3 regions of the Marinobacterium aestuariivivens genome follow, and region 2 is predicted to be linked to each of the others. Evidence: riboswitches for the same ligand, from Rfam matches in the RefSeq annotation. Region 2 holds a riboswitch; each other region holds the start of a gene.
What was found. Region 2 has a riboswitch for cyclic di-GMP ahead of ACFQDL_RS31680 (hypothetical protein). Riboswitches for the same ligand answer to the same signal wherever they lie in the genome.
Positions count from the first base shown of each region.

Region 1: another riboswitch for cyclic di-GMP. It lies ahead of ACFQDL_RS10960 (alpha/beta fold hydrolase); the one in region 2 lies ahead of ACFQDL_RS31680 (hypothetical protein).
Region 3: another riboswitch for cyclic di-GMP. It lies ahead of ACFQDL_RS03195 (dockerin type I domain-containing protein); the one in region 2 lies ahead of ACFQDL_RS31680 (hypothetical protein).

Region 1 is NZ_JBHSWE010000001.1:2,098,643-2,104,650, reverse strand. Features, by position in the region: gene ACFQDL_RS10975 (ATP-grasp domain-containing protein) at 1-142, opposite strand, end outside; gene purE (5-(carboxyamino)imidazole ribonucleotide mutase) at 146-634, opposite strand; gene ACFQDL_RS10965 (hypothetical protein) at 864-1,010, opposite strand; gene ACFQDL_RS10960 (alpha/beta fold hydrolase) at 998-1,621, opposite strand; cyclic di-GMP riboswitch class I at 1,760-1,837, opposite strand; gene ACFQDL_RS10955 (MATE family efflux transporter) at 1,934-3,304, opposite strand; gene ACFQDL_RS10950 (AAA family ATPase) at 3,457-5,691, opposite strand; gene ACFQDL_RS10945 (AAA family ATPase) at 5,643-6,008, opposite strand, start outside.
Region 2 is NZ_JBHSWE010000002.1:190,301-196,308, reverse strand. Features, by position in the region: gene ACFQDL_RS31700 (hypothetical protein) at 1-442, opposite strand, end outside; gene ACFQDL_RS31695 (hypothetical protein) at 435-785, opposite strand; gene ACFQDL_RS31690 (hypothetical protein) at 785-1,240, opposite strand; gene ACFQDL_RS31685 (hypothetical protein) at 1,265-1,723, opposite strand; gene ACFQDL_RS31680 (hypothetical protein) at 1,839-2,354, opposite strand; cyclic di-GMP riboswitch class I at 2,789-2,872, opposite strand; gene ACFQDL_RS31675 (IS30 family transposase) at 3,678-4,625, shown strand; partial or broken gene ACFQDL_RS32895 (transposase) at 5,059-5,274, opposite strand.
Region 3 is NZ_JBHSWE010000001.1:617,977-623,984, reverse strand. Features, by position in the region: gene ACFQDL_RS03200 (MSCRAMM family protein) at 134-2,095, shown strand; gene ACFQDL_RS03195 (dockerin type I domain-containing protein) at 2,248-3,609, opposite strand; cyclic di-GMP riboswitch class I at 3,680-3,775, opposite strand; gene ACFQDL_RS03190 (hypothetical protein) at 4,651-4,953, shown strand; gene ACFQDL_RS03185 (prealbumin-like fold domain-containing protein) at 5,297-5,971, shown strand.

The sequences.
Region 1 (6,008 bases), on a different contig from region 2:
TCACCACATCGTCCGGGTTCAGCGCCACCGGCTCTTCCAGCGACGGGTCGCAGGGCAGGACCTCGAGTCCCATCGGTGCGCCGGCCTGTTTCAGCATCCGGCCGAGCTGGCCGTTACCGATGACGGCAATACGTGGCAGCATGCTTCAGCTCCTCGGGTCCGGGTTGTCCAGGACGGCCTGGGACTGGGCACTGCGCCACTGCTGCAGCCGCTCGCGCAGCGCCTCATCGCGGGTAGCCAGGATCTGCGCCGCCATCAGACCGGCATTGAAAGCGCCGGCGCCGCCGATCGCCAGGGTGCCGACGGTCACGCCGCGGGGCATTTGGACGATGGAATAGAGGCTGTCGAGGCCACTCAGTGCCTTGCTCTGAACCGGTACGCCCAGCACCGGTACCAGGGTCTTGCTGCTGATCATGCCGGGCAGGTGGGCGGCGCCGCCGGCGCCGGCGATGATCACCTCGAAGCCGCGCTCGGCCGCTTCCTCGGCGAAACTGAACATCTTGTCCGGGGTGCGATGAGCCGAGACCACCTCGGCGTGGTACGACACACCGAGGGTGTCGAGAATGTCGGCAGCCTCTTTCATGGTGGGCCAGTCGGAACGGGAGCCCATCACTATGGCGACTTTTGCACTCATTACCTTGTCCTGTCAGGAGATTCTAAGGATCGATCGGGCGGGTTGCCGGGAGCCCGGAACCTGAACCCGCCCGATTGCAGAGACGGTTCTGTCGGGAAAACCGACAAGGATAAGACGCCCTCGGGTTCAAGGCAATCTTTGTCGGCATTTGGCCGCACTTCGCAGGCTTTTCAGTACCGAAAGGGTTGAATCTGTCAGGTGACGTCGCTCCAGGCCGAATGCTCCGCATTCACCGCAAGGGCGGGTTTGCTGCCGCTATCCTGGCGCGCGAGCCGGTGACGATGCCGTCGCGGATCCGCGTGGCGCCGTTCGAGTCGACACCCTGGTTGCCCCGATCGATCAGGCTCAGGGTGGCGACGGGAATCAGCGTTTGCATCTGTTCGGCCAGGCGGCGAGAAGGCTGCGGTGTCTGACGATTGCAGACAAGGTGCACAGGCATGGGCAGTGACAGCAGGTCATGGGGGTGCAAGGCATTGCGGTAAAGGTCGGCGAGTTCATCGACGATGCCTGGCAGCCGGCGCAGCAGCTGGCTTTTCTGCTTCGGTCCCAGCAGCCACCAGATGACGCGCCCGAACCAGAACTGGACGAAGACCTGGCAGCGAGCGCCGTGGCGCCGGCGGCGTGCAACGCGATGACATGGCTTGCGAACCGGCTTGCGGCCTCCCAGCTTTCCCAGTCGTGGAGCTGGCGCAGCAGGCTGAAGGCGGCGGGATTCACCAGGGTCAGCGACAGCAGTTGTTGCGGGCGGGCCAGTGCGGCCTGCAATGCCGGAACGCTGCCGTGGGCGTGCCCGATCAGGTGGCAGGGACCGTCGATCCGTGCCAACTGCTGCAGCAGTCGCGGCAGTGCCGACTGGTCGGCAATCTCCACCCGGTATTCCCGGTTCAGTTGCCGGGCCAGTGCCGGCCCCGGACGCCAGCCATGGCCCGATACCAGCAGTACGGGGCAGCGCTCGTCGCTGATCGGGTCCGCTTTGCGTGACAGCATGGTTGTTTCCTCCGTCTGTGTCGCAACCGGTGATGCCGGAATCGCTGCAGCGGGAGGAGCATCGGGCTGGCAGAGCTGAAAGCGGGCGGCCGAAATGTCTGCAAGCGGGGAGAACTCCTTCCCGTTGTCACACCTGTGTGTGGCAACCCGGCTATTCCGAGACGGAACCCGTGGCTTTGCGTGATCGACAACTCGCTGATCGTGCCCTTTCAGTATCCAAGATGCCCTCTAAGCTTAGGTTCCGCAGTTGCGTTATGCCTTGGGAATATTGCCTAAATTATCGATATCCGGATAAGGTACGGACCGATACCGCTATCGCGCCGCGAGGGTCGTCCCCACCCAGGGGCGTTTCAACTGCTGACGCAGTCGCAACAGCAGGGCTGTGCTGGCCAGCAGGATACCGGTACCCAGGCCGAGCCAGATGCCGATGGCACCGAGTCCGGCGCCGTAGCCGAGCAGAAGTGCCAGCGGAAACGCCAGCAGCCAGTGGCTTACCAGGATCAGCTGCATCGGCCTCTGGGTATCCTGCAAGCCGCGCAGATAACCGGTCGTCTGGGTGGCCAGGCTGTCCGCCGGCTGCGCTACGGCCAGCAGCAACAGCAGCGCTGCGGCAATTTCGAACAGCGGCAGCCCGCGTTCGGCCTGCGGCAGCAGCCAGATAATCAGGGATTCCCGCCCGCCGGCCAGCAGCAGCGCCAGCGGCAGACCCCAGAGCAGCGCCAGCCACAGCTGGACCCTCAGCACCCGGTGCATCCGGCCGGAGTCGCCCGCGCCAAGGGCCAGTCCGGCCCTGACCGTGGCCGCCTGCGCCAAACCCAGCGGAACGGCATAGAGCACACCGGCCAGGCGCAGCGTCAGGGTATGGGCCGCAAGCTGGTCGATGCCGAAGCCGGCGATCAGCAGCGTCGCCAGCAGGAAGATGCCGGTTTCGCCCAGACTGGTCATGCCGATCGGCAGCCCCAGACGCAGCAGTTTTTGCAAACGCGCCCGGTGCACCTGCAGCAGTGCCCGGCCGACGGGGCGATACCAGCTGGCCCGGTGGGCCATCAGGCTGAGCCAGACCAGCAGGACGGCGGCGCAGAGTGCGGACGACAGACCGATGCCGGCCAACCCCATTTCCGGCAGGCCCCAGCGTCCGTACATCAGTCCGTAGTTGCCCAGGGCATTGAGCGGTAGGCTGAGCAGCATTCCGCCCAGGATGACCCGGGTCTGTTCCCAGGCAGCGAAACACTGGTGCCAGACGCGGACCAGCAGTAGCAGGGCGCAGGTCAGCGCCATCATCGGCGCATAATCGGAGGCGGCATCGACGATGGCGGGCTCCGCTCCGATCTGCGCCAGCAATCGCGGTGACAGGCTGATCAACAGGGCGCAGGGCAGGGTCAGCAGCAGGGCCAGCTGGAAGCTCTGGCCGATCCAGCCCGCCACTTCCCGCTCCCGGCCAGCGCCCCGGCATTCGGCCAGCAGTGCAGAAAGGGCGCCGATAACGCCGCCGCCAAGATAGAAAACGATCGAATAGAAGTCGCTGACGGCGGCGCCGGCCGCGAGTTCCGCGGTGCCGAGCCAGGCCATCATGAGCACATCGGTAATGGCGATGCCCATCGACAGCAGTGACGCCAGGGTCAGCGGGGCCGCAATGGCCAGGGTTCGCGCCAGCTCGTGGCGCAGCGTTCGTGAATTCGTCATGGTCAGCCTCCCGTTTGCATGCAGTCTGACGGGCTGGCGTCAAGGTGCGGTGCGGCGCGGCGTCAATCCAGCGTCAATCGGGAGAAGTCGGGCCTTCAATGTACGGGCGGGGGCGCTTGCAGGCAATCCGGGAACCCGGCAGCGGTAAAACGCTACCGCAGCCAGCTCAGGCAATGCAGCAGGCCGGTCTGGCGCAGCTCCTGTTCGAGCCGGCCGGCGTCGATCCGGCCCTCGGCCAGCGCCAGGGCGCGGTCGGCGTAGAAATGCGCCCAGCGCAGGTCCCGGCCGCGGGCATAGGCGAGCAGGGCATCGCAGCCCTCGCGCAGTGCCGCCAGATCCTGGTCGGCCAGGGCGAGGTCGATCTGCAGCTGATGCACATGCAGGTGGCAGTGGGGCAGGCATTCCGGTGTCAGCAGCGCCAGCGCCTGGGCCATTCGCTCGTGCCGCGTCGCGGCATCGGTCTGGCCCATGGCCTCTATGGCGCGCAACCAGGGCTGTACGAAGTGGCGGGCGCCGGGTTCGAGGCTGGCGTCGGCGGCCGCGATATGCTGCTCGAAACCGGACCGGTCGCCCTCCTGTTGCGCCATGTAGGCCAGTTGTGCATGGCCGTCGACGATAAAACGGCGGGCGCCGAGCTGCCGGGCCAGGTGCAGGCTGGCACTGAAGCAGTCCCTGGCGGCTCCGCGGTCGCGCCGTGCGAAGTGGTGCAGCAGTCCCTGCAGGCTCAGCAGCAACATGCCGGAGCGGGGCTCCGGACGGCGCTTCGACAGCCGCTCGGCGGTGGCCAGGCTCTGCAGCGCGGCCCCGGTGTCGAGCTGGTACAGCTGGCAGGTGGCGACCATCGCGTAGTTGTTGACCGCTTCGCTGAGCAGGTCCCGGGTCAGCGCTTCTTCGATGGCCCGACGGAAGTGGTCGCAGGCCTGGCCCATCTGTCCCAGCATGTAATAGCCGTCGCCGACGCCACTGAGTGCCCGCACGCGCCAGCGCGGATCATCGCAGCGGCGGGCCTGCTCCTGAGCCCGCAGGCTGGCGTCAAGGCAGTCCTCCTGCCGGCCCAGGGTAAACAGAATGCGGCCGCGGGTAATATGCAGGCGCGCCTGCTGCTGGCACGACAGGCCATCGCTCAGGCGGGCTGCGTGGTCGAGCGACTGCAGCGCCTCGTCGAACTGGTCCTGGATGGTCTGTGCATTGGCGATGCCGAGCCAGCTGTCGACCTGGCGCGCCGGTTCGTCGCTGAGGCTGATCGCCTGGTCGAAGGCCGCGATCGCCTCGTCTATCCGACCCAGCCGGGTCAGGGCTTCTGCCTGCTGCTGGTGCAGTGCCCAGCGTTCTTCGTCGACAGCCAGCGGCAGTACCTGTTCGCAAAACCAGAGCGCGCGCTGCGGATGCTGGTGTTCGAGCAGTTGGGCGATCGCCTCGAGGGTACGGGGTACCGCCTGTGCGTCGCCGGCATGGATCAGGTGTTCGGCTTCGCGCACCCGCGAGCGGCCGGCATAGAAACGTGCCGCACGGTAGTGGGCTTCCTGCCGCTCCTGGCGGCCGAGCTGGGCGTAGAGGCTCTCCTGCAACAGTGCATGGGCGAACTGCAACTGCCCGTCGCGCAGGCGCAGCAGACGCTGTTGTATCAGCCGCTCGATCAGTGCCGGTTCGGCATCGCCCAGTGTCAGCAGGTCCTCGCTGCCGAACTGCTGGCCGAGGACCGCCGCCAGCCGGACCAGGCGTCGCGCGGGTGCGTCGAGACTGTCGACGCGTGCGGCGACCAGGCTGGCGATGCGCAGCGGCAGCTCGCTGCCGGTCTGCCCTTCGCCGAAACAGAGCAATTGCTCGAGGAACAGGGGATTGCCTCCGGCGCGTTGCTGGCAGCGCTGCGCCATCTCGCTGTCGGGATCGAGGCCCAGGGCCCGGATCAGCTGCTGCGTGTCGTCCGTCCGCAGCGGCGTCAGATCCAGGGTCAGCAGGGGCAGCTCGCCGAGACTGGAACGCCAATGCGGACTGAACGGGTGGCCTTCGAAGCGGCTGGTCAGCACCAGCAGCAGCGGACAGCCGGCGCCCGCCCGGGCCAGTGCCGTCAGGGCGGCCATGGTGGCGGCATCGGCCCAGTGTATGTCCTCGATGGTGATCAGCAAGGGCGCCGAGGGGCTGAGCTGGTTCAGCAGTGTTTCCAGGGCGGCATGCTGTGACGGGGACTCCGCTCCCGGTGTCTGTCCGTCGGTGGCCAGTCCCGCCAGTTCGGGCAGTCCCGGCAAGGGTCCGAAGCGGCGTTGATAGTCATCGACGGCGGCTCCGAGCCGGCCGCGCTCGACCGGCTGCAGCAGCAGCAGCGCCAGCAGCTCCCGTATCAGCTGTTGCAGTGGATAGTGGTCGCTGTGCTGTGCCGTGGGCAGCACCTCGGTTCCCGGTGTTGAAACCCCTCGGCTTCGGCACGCTTGCCCAGCTGTTCCAGCAGGCGGCTCTTGCCGATGCCGGCGTCGCCGCGGATATAGACGATATGGGCGCATCCCGCCTCGTGCACGCCCTGCAGATAGAGCCCGAGCTGCTGCAGTTCCAGGCGCCTGCCGACAAAAGGGGTGATGCCGGCCGGTTGCGGGCGGTAGCCGCTGACCTGCCAGCCGCCGGTGGTGACACAGCGGCGGGCCTCGAGGTGGGGCCGGTAGGCCCGGTACAGGGCTTCGCCGATCCAGAGTCCCGGCCCGTCGGCCAATAC
Region 2 (6,008 bases):
ACAGCACCCGCACCGGCAGGCTGTAGGTGTCGCTTATGGCCGGCTGCTGCCTGTTATTCACGCTATACGTGAAGGCATAGTCGCCGGCCCGGGTATTTTCGGGAATAAAAAAACTGATAAAACGCAGCTGCGTCTCGCCGTCCGCTAGGTCGAAAGGATACTCCGGGGTGATCAGCCGCCACCCTGGCGGCAACGCGGGCTGCGCCTCGAATTGGCCGTCGCGGCCGGTGCCGTTATGCACCTGGAAGGCAACGGTGACAATCTGGCGCGGCGCTTCGCTGATTATTTCCCGGTCCGCCGGTCTGACCTTGAGGCCGAGCGCCTGGGCATGTGCCAGCACCGGGAACAGCAACGTCAGCAGGAGCCACGCCAGACGCAGCCGCCACAGGACTGAAAACAGTCTGCCGGTGACAGGGAACACCCCGTTCATGGCTTCACTCAAGCTTGAGGTCTATCTGCGAACCGAAAAGGTCATTGCCGCCGCCGTCGGCCACGATGAGCATTCGGTAGCGCCCGGCCGGAACCTTGCTTAGATCGGACTGGAAACGCACCGAGGTGGCTGGATAGATACGTTTCTGTTCCCCACCGAACTTCCCGACCGGCTGGCCATTGTGGTCGAACAGTTCCAACCAGAGCTGCGGCCTCACCCAGCGCTCCCCGGTATTCTGGACATCCAGCTTGAATAGACGCTGCCCTTTGGCTTTCACGAGTTGCGCATTGGCAAAAGCAAGCTCCCGGCTGCCGCTGTCACCAATATGGGTCACCATTTGGATGCCATAGCGCATTACTGGCGTAAGCTGGGCGCGAGCCTCGCCCTTCCGGGGGCGAGCGTCGACTCTCTCGCCGAGACAGGCTCCACCATCACCATGCTCCAGTAGGTGCCGTTCAGCGCTTCATCGTCGGCCACCCTCATTTCATAGTTCAGATTCACCACGCTACGGGACGCAATGGTAATGTGCTCCCGGCCAAGGTGCAGCCAGTCAGCATTCGAGCGAACAAGACGGCCAGGAGGGCCATAATCGTTGCGCCCGTCGGCCGCAAAGCTGTAATCGGTCCGATAGACCTTGACTTCCGCCGCGCGCTCGCCGGTATTGCGAATGGCGATCGTTCCCCGGAAGCTGTCGCCGGGTTGAACGACCCTTTCATGGGTTAGGGTCCCTTCGATCGTGATACCGGCATAAAGGCGTACCGGCATCATGCACAGGCCCAGCATGACCAGGCTAATGAAACACTTGTACATGGCACTGTCCTCCTTAGGACTCGATCACTCGACGCGATAGGTTAAGGTGGCACCGTAGGTGTCAGGCGCATCGCCAATCGACAGGTTCTCGGTCTTGAGCTGTAGTTGAATGCCGCTGCGATCCCCGGAACCACTGAAGAGCGTCTGCTCGGTCCCGGTCACTATGAGGTAGCCGGTGCCGCCCGAGATGGTACCGGCCCCGGTACCGTCCGAGGTCCGCCGCACGGCGATGCTGACCCCCGTCGGCCAATTGATATCGCTCTTCGAGACCTTCACAGCCCAGCTGCTGCCACCGGTGGCACTGATGTCAACAGTCGCCAGGGCGGAACCGCTCTCGATTGGCGAGCGCAGGTCGCTGCCTGCACCTGCGGTCAGATCGTTGCTGTCGATCAATTCGGACCAATTGCCGACCACGCTGACATCAGCCGCCTGTGCCGGTGAGAGTGAACAGGTGATGAGCAGCAGCGCTCCGATTAAACGCATATCCTGCTCCTGAAAGGCCGGACCCTGGGGTTCTGGCTAAGAAGTTGGGGTTTAGCCCCGGAAGGCCCCGGGGCGGAATGGCGGGCAGCTTGAACAGCCGCCCGCTGGTCACCGTTTAAATACTGTCGGCAATGGTAAAGGTGACCGTCTTGTTGGCGGAGGCCACGACGCCCGCCGCCGAGGTAGCAGAGAGCTGGTAGGTGACCCCGAGGCTCGACTCGTTGAGTGTGCTGATGCTGGTCACCACGTCGGCGGCTGAGGTGCCCAGGGTCACGGCTCCTGCGGAGGTGGCCCCCGTGGGTGCACCCAGGTTTACCGTCAGCGTCAGGCCGCTGGGCATAGCAGTGTTGATGGCGGCGGTGATTTTCTTCGTGCTCTCGTTGGTGGTCACCGCCCAGGTGGTGGACGTGTCGGTGACCGCGTCGGGTGCGGAACCCGCCGTGGCGGCGTTGACGATCAGGGCGCCGGGATTGCCACTGACCCCAATCTCGTTGATCGCCTGAACCTCGTAGGTCACGGTCTGGGTGGCGGTCGTGCCGGCAAAGGCACTGGGAATGAACGTCAAGCCAAGCGCAACGGCCAATGCCGATACAACGCCTCGACGGAGAAAAGCAAATTTGTTCAGTTTCATGGTAGAGTTCCTCATTTCTACTCAGGATTTGGTATCCGATTTTTTTAAAAACCAGACGCCACTTTTTAGCCCGAATACTTCACAAAGACGGACTTACTGCACAGATAATCGGCAAATCATCATCCATTAAGGACGACGTTAATGGCAAAAACCTCCCTTAAGACGCAATCAAATTCACGAACAACAGTTTGCCCTTTGCCCGCAAGACAACGGACAATCCTGCACCCTTTCGGACTGATGTTTAACCGCACCCGACATTAAGGTCGTAGATAGCTGCCACTTGCTGAATCAATCATCTCCAGCATTCAAGGATAGCTACTGAATGAGACTTATCGGTATCGATTGATACTCAAAGAACAAGCCTGTGTCCACAACACCTCCAAACAGTTGTTTGAAAGATCCTCGGGCCTCAGGCTCGTGAAGGTTCACTCTCTTTCGGTAACCCGGCCATCCGATTTTACCGATTCGGATCCGTGGCTTTGCGTCACCCGATTACTCGGGTTTTGCCTTTGTCGAGAGAGGATCTTTGTGAGATTGCGCTTCTGAAACCGGGCACGCTTGCCCGGCGCTTACAATCACTATAGCACCCAATTAACAAGTCCTTAGATGAATTTGGCATAACAGAGCACTGTCGCAATATAAATACAGTTGCTTGAAATGCCGGTTTTTCCGTTTCCATCCAAGTGGCATCAGGCAGCGTGCCGCTACTACCTGAGTTCGTTGCAGGGGGTAGTTGCCCGATCCATACATGGCCTCCTCCCCGTTTGCAAGTCGTCAGATCTCGATTTCAGGGACAGGTTGCTGCCATATATCCGACCTGTTCTCGAAGCAACGCTTCTGCTTTTGGCCTTGAGGAGTAGTCGCGCATACCGTCCTCATCAAGTTATTAACCTGGCAGGCAAATAGGTTCTACCTTTTTGCCTGTCACCCCACAAAAACAGGCGCAAGTGCGCGGACGCGCTGGTTTTATGGGATTCGCATTGGCCTGCGGCCAATGATGAAGCATCCCTGCTTCATGTATTAACCCTCCAGGTTAATATCTTTCTCGAAGAAATTTGGGTGAAGCAAGTTTTCAGTATTCCGGTCTGATCTGTGTTGTCATCGAGAGTCTTTTGTTTTCGCAACCCAGGGTGGGTTAACACACAACCCCTGTTTCTGACGTTATTGTGTTGCCAAGCCGTGTGGTTATGCCGTCGCCCGCGATTGGTAATGTTCACCCGGGAATTCAGATAATAAGTGCGACACTCATGGTTGAGCGGCGAGAGGTGGTCAACTGCCGAAGGTGGTACGCTTCATCTCGCCAAAGAAAGCAGCAGTATCACCATGAGCTATCAGCAGTTGACCGAGGGGAAACGATACCAGATATCGGCTCTCCTTGCGCAGGGATGTTCGCCAGCAGCGATCGCCACAGTAGTAGACGTCCATCGCTCCACGGTCTACCGGGAGATGAAGCGTAACAGTCATAACGGGGTGTATCAGCCCGAGGAGGCGCATGCCAGAGCCTGCGCACGTCGGGTCGGAGCAAGCAAGTACAGGGTGCCAGAGCAGACCGTCATGTACGTGGAACTGACGCTGTCCTGGCGGTGGAGCCCGGAACAGATCAGTGGCGTCGGCAAACGTATCGGCATGTCGGTGAGTCACGAGTGGATCTACCGCCATGTGACGGCGGACAAGGCACGTGGCGGCAAGCTTTACAAGGCGTTGCGCCAAGGCCATAAACGGTATCGCAGAGGTAGCAACAGCAAGCGCTCGGTCATTCCGGAGCCTCGATCTATCGATGAGCGACCGGCAATTGTGGACACGCGGGAGCGCTTCGGTGACTGGGAAGTCGATACGGTCTTGGGCAAGCACGGGAGCGGTGCCCTGGTCACCCTGGCAGAGCGCAAGAGCCGGATGTATCTGGTGCGCAAGGTGGAAGCCAAACGGGCCACCGATGTGCGGGATGCCATTATCGATATGCTCAAGCCCTATGCGGCACACGTGCATACGATCACGGCGGATAACGGCTCCGAGTTCGTTGAGCACAAGGCCATCGCCGAGGCGCTGAACACGGGGGTCTACTTTGCCCATCCGTACTCGTCATGGGAGCGAGGGCTGAACGAGAACTTTAACGGCCTGCTGCGCCAGTACATCCCGAAGGGTACGGATCTGCGGACGATCACTGACGAAGATGTCCGGCAGGCGGAGAAACAGTTAAACCTGAGGCCTCGCAAATGCCTCGGGTTCAGGCAGCCTGAAGTGGTATTCCAAGAATACCTTCAGGCCGCATAGGCGGGTGTCGCACTTCGGAGTTGAATTCGCGCCTAGCTCCAATATGACTGAGGCGATCCTGACCACCTTGCTCGCCAGTGCTACGGTCGTTTTGTTGAAGCTGCGCGTCGCCGCCAGACGGTTGAACCAATGGCTCAGGGAATCCGTTTTCCTTTCCGCGTGGCTGACCACAGCTCGAGCGCCATGCACCATGATCGGACGTATCGGTCGCCACGCATGGTGATACCCAGTAGCCGTTGATGGTCGCCCGTGCTATGTCACCTCCAAGGCGGTGAGGCATTAACGTCGCTGTTCGAAGGGGCGTTTGCCGGCCTTCATGGAGGTGCCGGGAGATAATGCCGAAAACTTTTTAAAATCAAATCAGCTGAATGGTTACCTTGTAAATAGGTAAAATGGGGTGGCGGTTTGCTCCTTCATCCCCTGCATCTTGTGGTCACCAGTCGTAGCCAAGGATCAATTGCGCTTCCGTCACAGGTCCAGTGACAACGGTTTGTTCGAGCAACCGGCGGAATTCGAGGCCGCGGCTGGCCAAGATACGGCGGTTGAACCGGAAGTTGAACTCCTCCAGGTATGCCTGTAGGTGATCGGATGTGACCGAGCCTTGGTGAGTGCCGAGGATCCAGCGCTTCAGACAGCTGGCTACCCTATGGATACCGGCATGGTAACGTGGGCCGGATCACCGGACGAGTACAGCATATCCTCCCGTGTTTCGGCAGGTCGTTGTATCCAAGGAACCGGGAGCCACAACGGCACACACGAATGGCGCGAGAAGATCGCCCGAGGCATCGTGAACGCTACGCATCCTAAGGCGGCCGAAATCCATGGGGCCGAGCACGTCGACGGCGATAACCACCACTGACTTGGAACTACCGCGACCGCGCTGGCCGCCACGCCCCACGCCGCCGACAAGAGTCTTGATCGACTTCGACCATGCCGGAGAGCCGTTCGCGTTCGGAGCGTACCATCACCACTCAGAACCGTTGGAGCATGGTCCACGCCATCCGGTATCTGACCCCAAGCGTTCCCTCAAGTGTTTTCGCAGACAGTCCATTCTTCGCGGCTGTTACGTGCCAGATAGCCTTAAACCAAGTGGTAAGCGGCATCTGCGTCTTGTCCAAGATGATTCCTGCGATTAACGTCCCCTGTTGGCGACAGGACGAGCACCCGAGGCGATCACCCGAATGCAGCCACCGCAATCGGCAGCGCGGCTACTGCTCAGGCGGCTATCCGTATAACGGCAATATGTCCACACCCTCAGAGAGAATGACGGGAATTGAAATTGGAGCGGTGTAAAAGTTTAATCGAATTTCACTATGTCACCGGGAACATGAAGTCCGTCAACAAGAAGCTCCCACCCACCGGATTCGTTGCAGTTCCAGTACG
Region 3 (6,008 bases), on a different contig from region 2:
GAGGGCACTCAAAATGAACCAACATAGAAGCGCGAGTATATTGACGCGATATCTGTTCGGAGTCCTGATTGGCCTCTGCACGGTATCGATGGCCGTCTGGGCGGCGCACCCTTTGGCTACGTTGCCAGGCAGTATGTTCGAGATTGAAGACTCTACTAATCCAGCAGATCCTGGCGCGAATATAGTCACAGATGATGCCGGGAATATTGACTGGGCCGAGATGGATGGTGATCCCACCCCTGGCCGTATCGTCGTCGATGACATGGATATCACCATCGGCAACAAGACCGACGACAGCGCCTTCGGTCAGGGGACTTCTGAAGATACCGAACCGCCTTCTGTTGTCGCAGGGGGCGTTCCCCCGAACAAGAGCGATCTGAAAAAATTCGGGGTTTATGTTGAAGAGGATGGCGACACCTTTGTCAATGTCTTCTGGACCCGAGTGCAAGATCCGAGCGGTACCACGAACATGGACTTCGAGTTCAACCAGTCCAGTTCACCTTCAGCCAACAATGTGACGCCGATACGCACTGCGGGCGATCTACTGCTTCAGTACGACTTGGCAAACGGGGGGACCAATCCTGAACTGTTCTTGTCCGAGTGGATAACTCAGGCCAGTGCCGGCGGCGCTTCGGCAGCGAGTGTTTGTGAAGCGACCAACAAGTTTCCGTGCTGGGGGATCAAGCAAAACTTGTCAGATGCGAACTTGGCTGCAGGTTCTATCAATAACGACCCGATCTCGAATGCCGATGCAGGTGGTCTTGATGAAGGAATGGGATTTGATGAACGTACCTTTGGTGAAGCACAGTTCAACCTGACCGGAATTGTCGGCGCTGAAGAATGTATTACCTTCGGTAGTGTCTATCTGAAAAGCCGCTCGTCCGACTCCTTTACCGCGGCGTTGAAGGACTTTATACCACCTGTAGCGACCAGTATTACAAACTGTGCAGCCGTCAAAGTCGTCAAGAAAGACGATAATGGTAGTTTGTTGAACGGTGCAACCTTTACGTTGTATCAGGATAACGAACCGGTCGGAACCTTTGGTGAAGAAGACTCCGTGGTTCTGGACGGGGGCGGTGATCCTGTGGCCTGTACTACGGGTATACCCTTGGATGGCGAGTGCCAAATCAATGATATTCTCGCCGGCCTCTATTGCCTGGACGAAACAGGGGTACCAGCCAACCATATTCCGGCTGATCCCCAATGTTTCGAGGTCGATCCATCGGTGCCGGTGCTGACCTTAATGTTCACGGACAGGCAACTGGGCTCCATTTTGGTGAAAAAAGCAGATGAGGATGGGGCTGCACTTGACGGCGCTGAGTTCAAGGTTATCGCCGCCAATCCTGCTGATGACGATGTTCCAACGTTGCCGGTAACGCTGACGGAAGCTCCGACAGGTTTCCACTGTGTCGATGGTCTGCCAATCAGAGACGCATTAGGTACTGTAATCAGCTACACGGTGAGTGAAACTATGATACCCCCAGGTTACTTCGGTGCATCGGACGCAGAGACTTCTGCGGAATTCGATACCTGTGCTAACCGCACTGTCGAACCGATTGACGACGCCGATGTCGATCTGATTTTCGTGAACGAGCGCAAGCCCGGGGCGATCAAAATCACCAAAACGACCAAGGATATCAATTCCGAATTGAACCCGGTACCGCACCCGGGTGTGACCTTTAACATCTCTAATGCGGAGGGTGTTGTCGGCTCTGTAGTGACCGATGCCAATGGCGAAGCCTGTTTGGATGAACTGGAGTTCGGCGAAATCTTTAGCGTTGACGAAGTGACGCCAGTGGGCTACGAAGGTGAGTCTGCGAAGAACGTCGAGATTGATAACGATGCGGTTTGTGGAAGTGGGAATGAGGAGACAGTAAGCTTCCACAATACTCCGCTCGGAAAATTCACCATCAGCTATGAATCCTTGCCGATGGATGGCCATGGTGCAACCAAAGCGACTGTGACCTGTACTGGCGAGGGTGTCGGTACTGTTATCGCTGAAGTCGATCTGTTCGATGGTGACAGCCAGGCTTCCAGCGAGCTCAACTTCGAGACGCAGGCGACCTATACCTGCACCATTGTAGTTGACCCGTAAGCGCATTCTTACCGGTCGTCTGTAATGAAAAGGGCGGGATCATGATCCCGCCCTTTCCTATCTGTATATCAGTTACTTCTCAGTTGGCCGAGACGAGGAGGCCCTCACTGGTTGTCATATTTCCCGCCGCATCATAGACTCTGATCGCAAGTTCATAGAGCCCCCCGCTTGGGGACATCCCACCAGCAGTAATGAAAGGGTGATGTAAAGCCGAAGCTGGGAACCGGATCGGTGGCAGTGCACTGAATCCGGCCATCCACAAGGTACTCGACCTTTGTCACAGCGGCGTTGTCCCAGACATGGCCCTTTATCTGATAGTAGGAGCCTTTGGCTATGCTGCCGCCTTCCGGTTCCATTACCCGTCCTGTTGGCGCAATGATATCCTCGGTCATTGGCAAAGCGCGCCCAACCAGCGACGAGACGATATCGATATCGGACTGGCCGACATAACCATCGCCATCCACGTCATACCGACGCCATTCCCGGGAGTTGGTCCAGAGATAGCCGGGATCGCTGGGGTTCGGGCTGATCTGACTCTGGGGGATGCCGTTGCCTTCACCGATATACCAGCCGATCTCTTCGACATCGAGATTGTTTACAACTCCGTCGTCGTTGAAGTCAACCGGAGAGCTGTCGATTTCGTCGTCGGCAGCACTGTTGTCGACCCTTGCTTTGAGGTAGTTGCTGCCCCACAGGATGTAGGGCTGGTAAACGCCATCAACATAGCCGACCGAATACAGCAGCGTAGCCATGGAGTGTTCCAGGCTGTCATTCCAGCCATCGCTGTCGGCATCGGCATTCATGCAGCGATTGTAGAAATTGATTGCCCAGTCGTTATCGCTACGACCGTCAAGTACGATATTGGTCGCAGTGGTACTGCCAACGTTTGTTACCTTAACTGTATAGAGCGCGTCGCCGGAGTTGTATCTCGGAAACATGCATAGCTGCGCCATGCCGGCATTTGAGGCGGCAATGATCTCTTTTCCTTTCTGGCTCGGGTCTGCGCTATACATGTCCTGATCGGGCACCACGCTTGAAAGTGCGAGTTCAGATCCGTCCCATGACAGATTAACGGTGACGGCAGCCGCATGATTCACACAGCCGGGATATTGCGGTGTAAAAGTAAAGCTTTCACCTGGCTTTAATCCGCCGATCGCTTTCCAGGCCAGTTCGTCGTCCTCGCCCAGGCAGTTGTCCTCCCGGGGGCCGTAGCGGAAGTAGTAGTCTTCGACCGTCAGTGCGAGCGGCGAATAGGTCGATGTTGCCGTACTGTCTTTACCGGAACCCCCGCCCTTGGTGGTGGGTTTGCCCGCGAGTGCCGGGTTGCCGAGCATCAGTGTGGCGGCCGCTATGGCCAAGGCCGTGCCGAGCGGGCGCTGACGGTCGCGCTTGACATTGACGAAACGGCTTTTCAGGTTCGCATCGTTGCAGCCTGAAGTGGTGTTGAAGCAGTGACGGGAAGCATCGGGTCTGGTAGCCCTTGGCTGCGCGAGCAGAAGCCTGGATAGGCGCATTGGGTCTCTCCTGAAATTAAAATTCAGCAAAGATCCTCTAGCGGCCTGTCCGTGATGAGGGTAACTCTCCTTCGGCGGTCCGGCGATCCTCGGATACGCCCGTGAGCGTGCTCGAGGACCCGTAACTTTGCGCCACCCAGTTGCTCGGGCTTTGCCTTTGTCGGGAGAGGATCTTGTCTGTTAACAATCTGTGTAGCGGACCGTAATCCGCGTATTGCATCCAGATGCTTTAGCGACGGCTGTCACCAATTTCCCTGTTCGGCTCCGTATTCGGAGGTCCGCTGGTCACTGTTTCATAATTGGACCAGTTTCTGTTCAACACAAACGCTATGTCCTGTTGACTGTAAACGAACTATAACATGTCAATCTGGATGTCATTTATACAGAAGTGGAATATGGCAAGAGGCTTCTGTTACTTATGTGAACAGAGCGCTAACAAGTTGTTGCCAAAAGGAGACGGCTATAGTTTATTACAAATATATCGTTAACTTTACGATACAGTTCTTGAACAGAAGCCAGTCCGTTTTCTGTTGATGATCTGGACGCGGGAGCCGGATTATCGACTGTGCAAGGAATATGGACAGTATCCTGGCAATGTCAAGCCGATACATTCAGATAACTGTATCAAATTAGTGACAGTTTACCCCCCTAGTGTTTCCTTTATGTAAATCATCTATTTAGTGTCACTTCAGAATCAGCCTGTATCAATAGGTTAACAGTTTCTTCCCGGCTTCCTTTTTTTCAAATAAATTCCTTATGGGTCAGTCGCTTATGGAGTTGGTCCAGGCGTTGCTTGCATGCCTGTCAACCTCAGGCGTTCTGTCGAGATCCAGCATTCAGTCCCCGACAGGGACCTCCGACAGTTTGTATTGCTGGAGACATCGAGCAGGTCCTGAGACAAACGGTTGAGGTGACTACGGGCTGGACAACGAGGGGAATCGCGATGACAGGCAGGAGAGTGCACTACAGGAGCCAGGTACCCAGGCCTTTTTTTGATGGCACATACATAGATTTTTCAGGTGAATTCGGGAGGGGAATACGATGCATTTGCACAACAATCGGCAAGCACTGAGAGCGTACCTGTGCGGTGCTTTCCTGAGCCTTGGGTTATTCGCGCTGCCTGCGTGGGCGACCCACCCTCTGGTCAGCCTTGATGGTAGCGATTTCGAGATCGAGGATCCGGGCATGCCCGGTGACGAAGAGCCCGGCGCGAATATCAGACTGGATGACCTGGACATGATCGACTGGGCTGATGCCAGCGGAGCGCTTACCAGTGGTGTGGACTGGAAGCCTGACGAGAATATCATTATCGGGAATAAAAATGACGATACCGCTTTTGGATAGGGTACCGATGAAGACGACCCGATACCGACCGTCGTTGCGGGGGCGTTCCGCCCAACAAAAGCGATCTGAAGAAGTTCGGTATCTTTACCGAAGAAGGCCTTACGGACACCTTTATCCATATGTTCTGGACACGGGTACAGGACCCTTCGGGCACCACGAATATGGATTTCGAATTCAACCAGTCGGATGTGCTTTCGGCTAACGGCGTAACACCGGTACGCACGGCGAAGGACATGCTGATCCAGTACGACCTGGCAAACGGGGAACCCGACCGGAACTGTTCATCTCTTTTTGGGAAACCGAGGAAAGCTCCGGTGGTGTTCCAGCCAGTCAGGTGTGCGAGGTGCTGAAAAGTTACCCCTGTTGGGGGGCTCGCACCAATCTTTCCAGCGAAGGCCTTGCCACCGGATCCATCAACAAGGTTGCAATTCCACACGGAGAGGCAGATGGCCTCGATGAGGGAATGGGGCTAAGTGCCCGTACCTTCGGGGAGGCTTCGATTAACCTGACCAAGGTGGTGGGGGCCGGGGAATGCGTCACTTTTGGCAGCGCCTATTTGAAAAGCCGTTCATCCGATTCCTTCAATGCCGCCCTCAAGGACTTTATCCCGCCATTGGCTATGACTGTCAGTAATTGTGCCGGGGTAAAGATCAGGAAAAAGGATGATGCGGGTGAGCTGCTGCCGGGAGCCGAGTTTACGCTTTACAAGGACAATGCGCCTAAAGGCGAGTTTGACGCTGGAGACACTGCCGTTCTGGACAGTGATAATGCGCCATTGACCTGTACGACGGCTGCAAACGGTGAATGCTCCTTTACCTTGATATTCGAGGGTGATTACTGTGCGGTTGAAACGGACCATCCGGATCACTATCTTCCGGCCGATCCCGAGTGCTTCACGGTCGGCCCCGCGATTCCCATACTGACGGTGGACTTTATCGACCGTCGGCTTGGGTCTGTCCTGGTGAAAAAGTCGATCAGGACGGAGCGGCGCTGTCCGGTGCAGTATTCAAGATCATAGATGCCGATCCCGATGATGCCGACGTGCCCACGCAGCC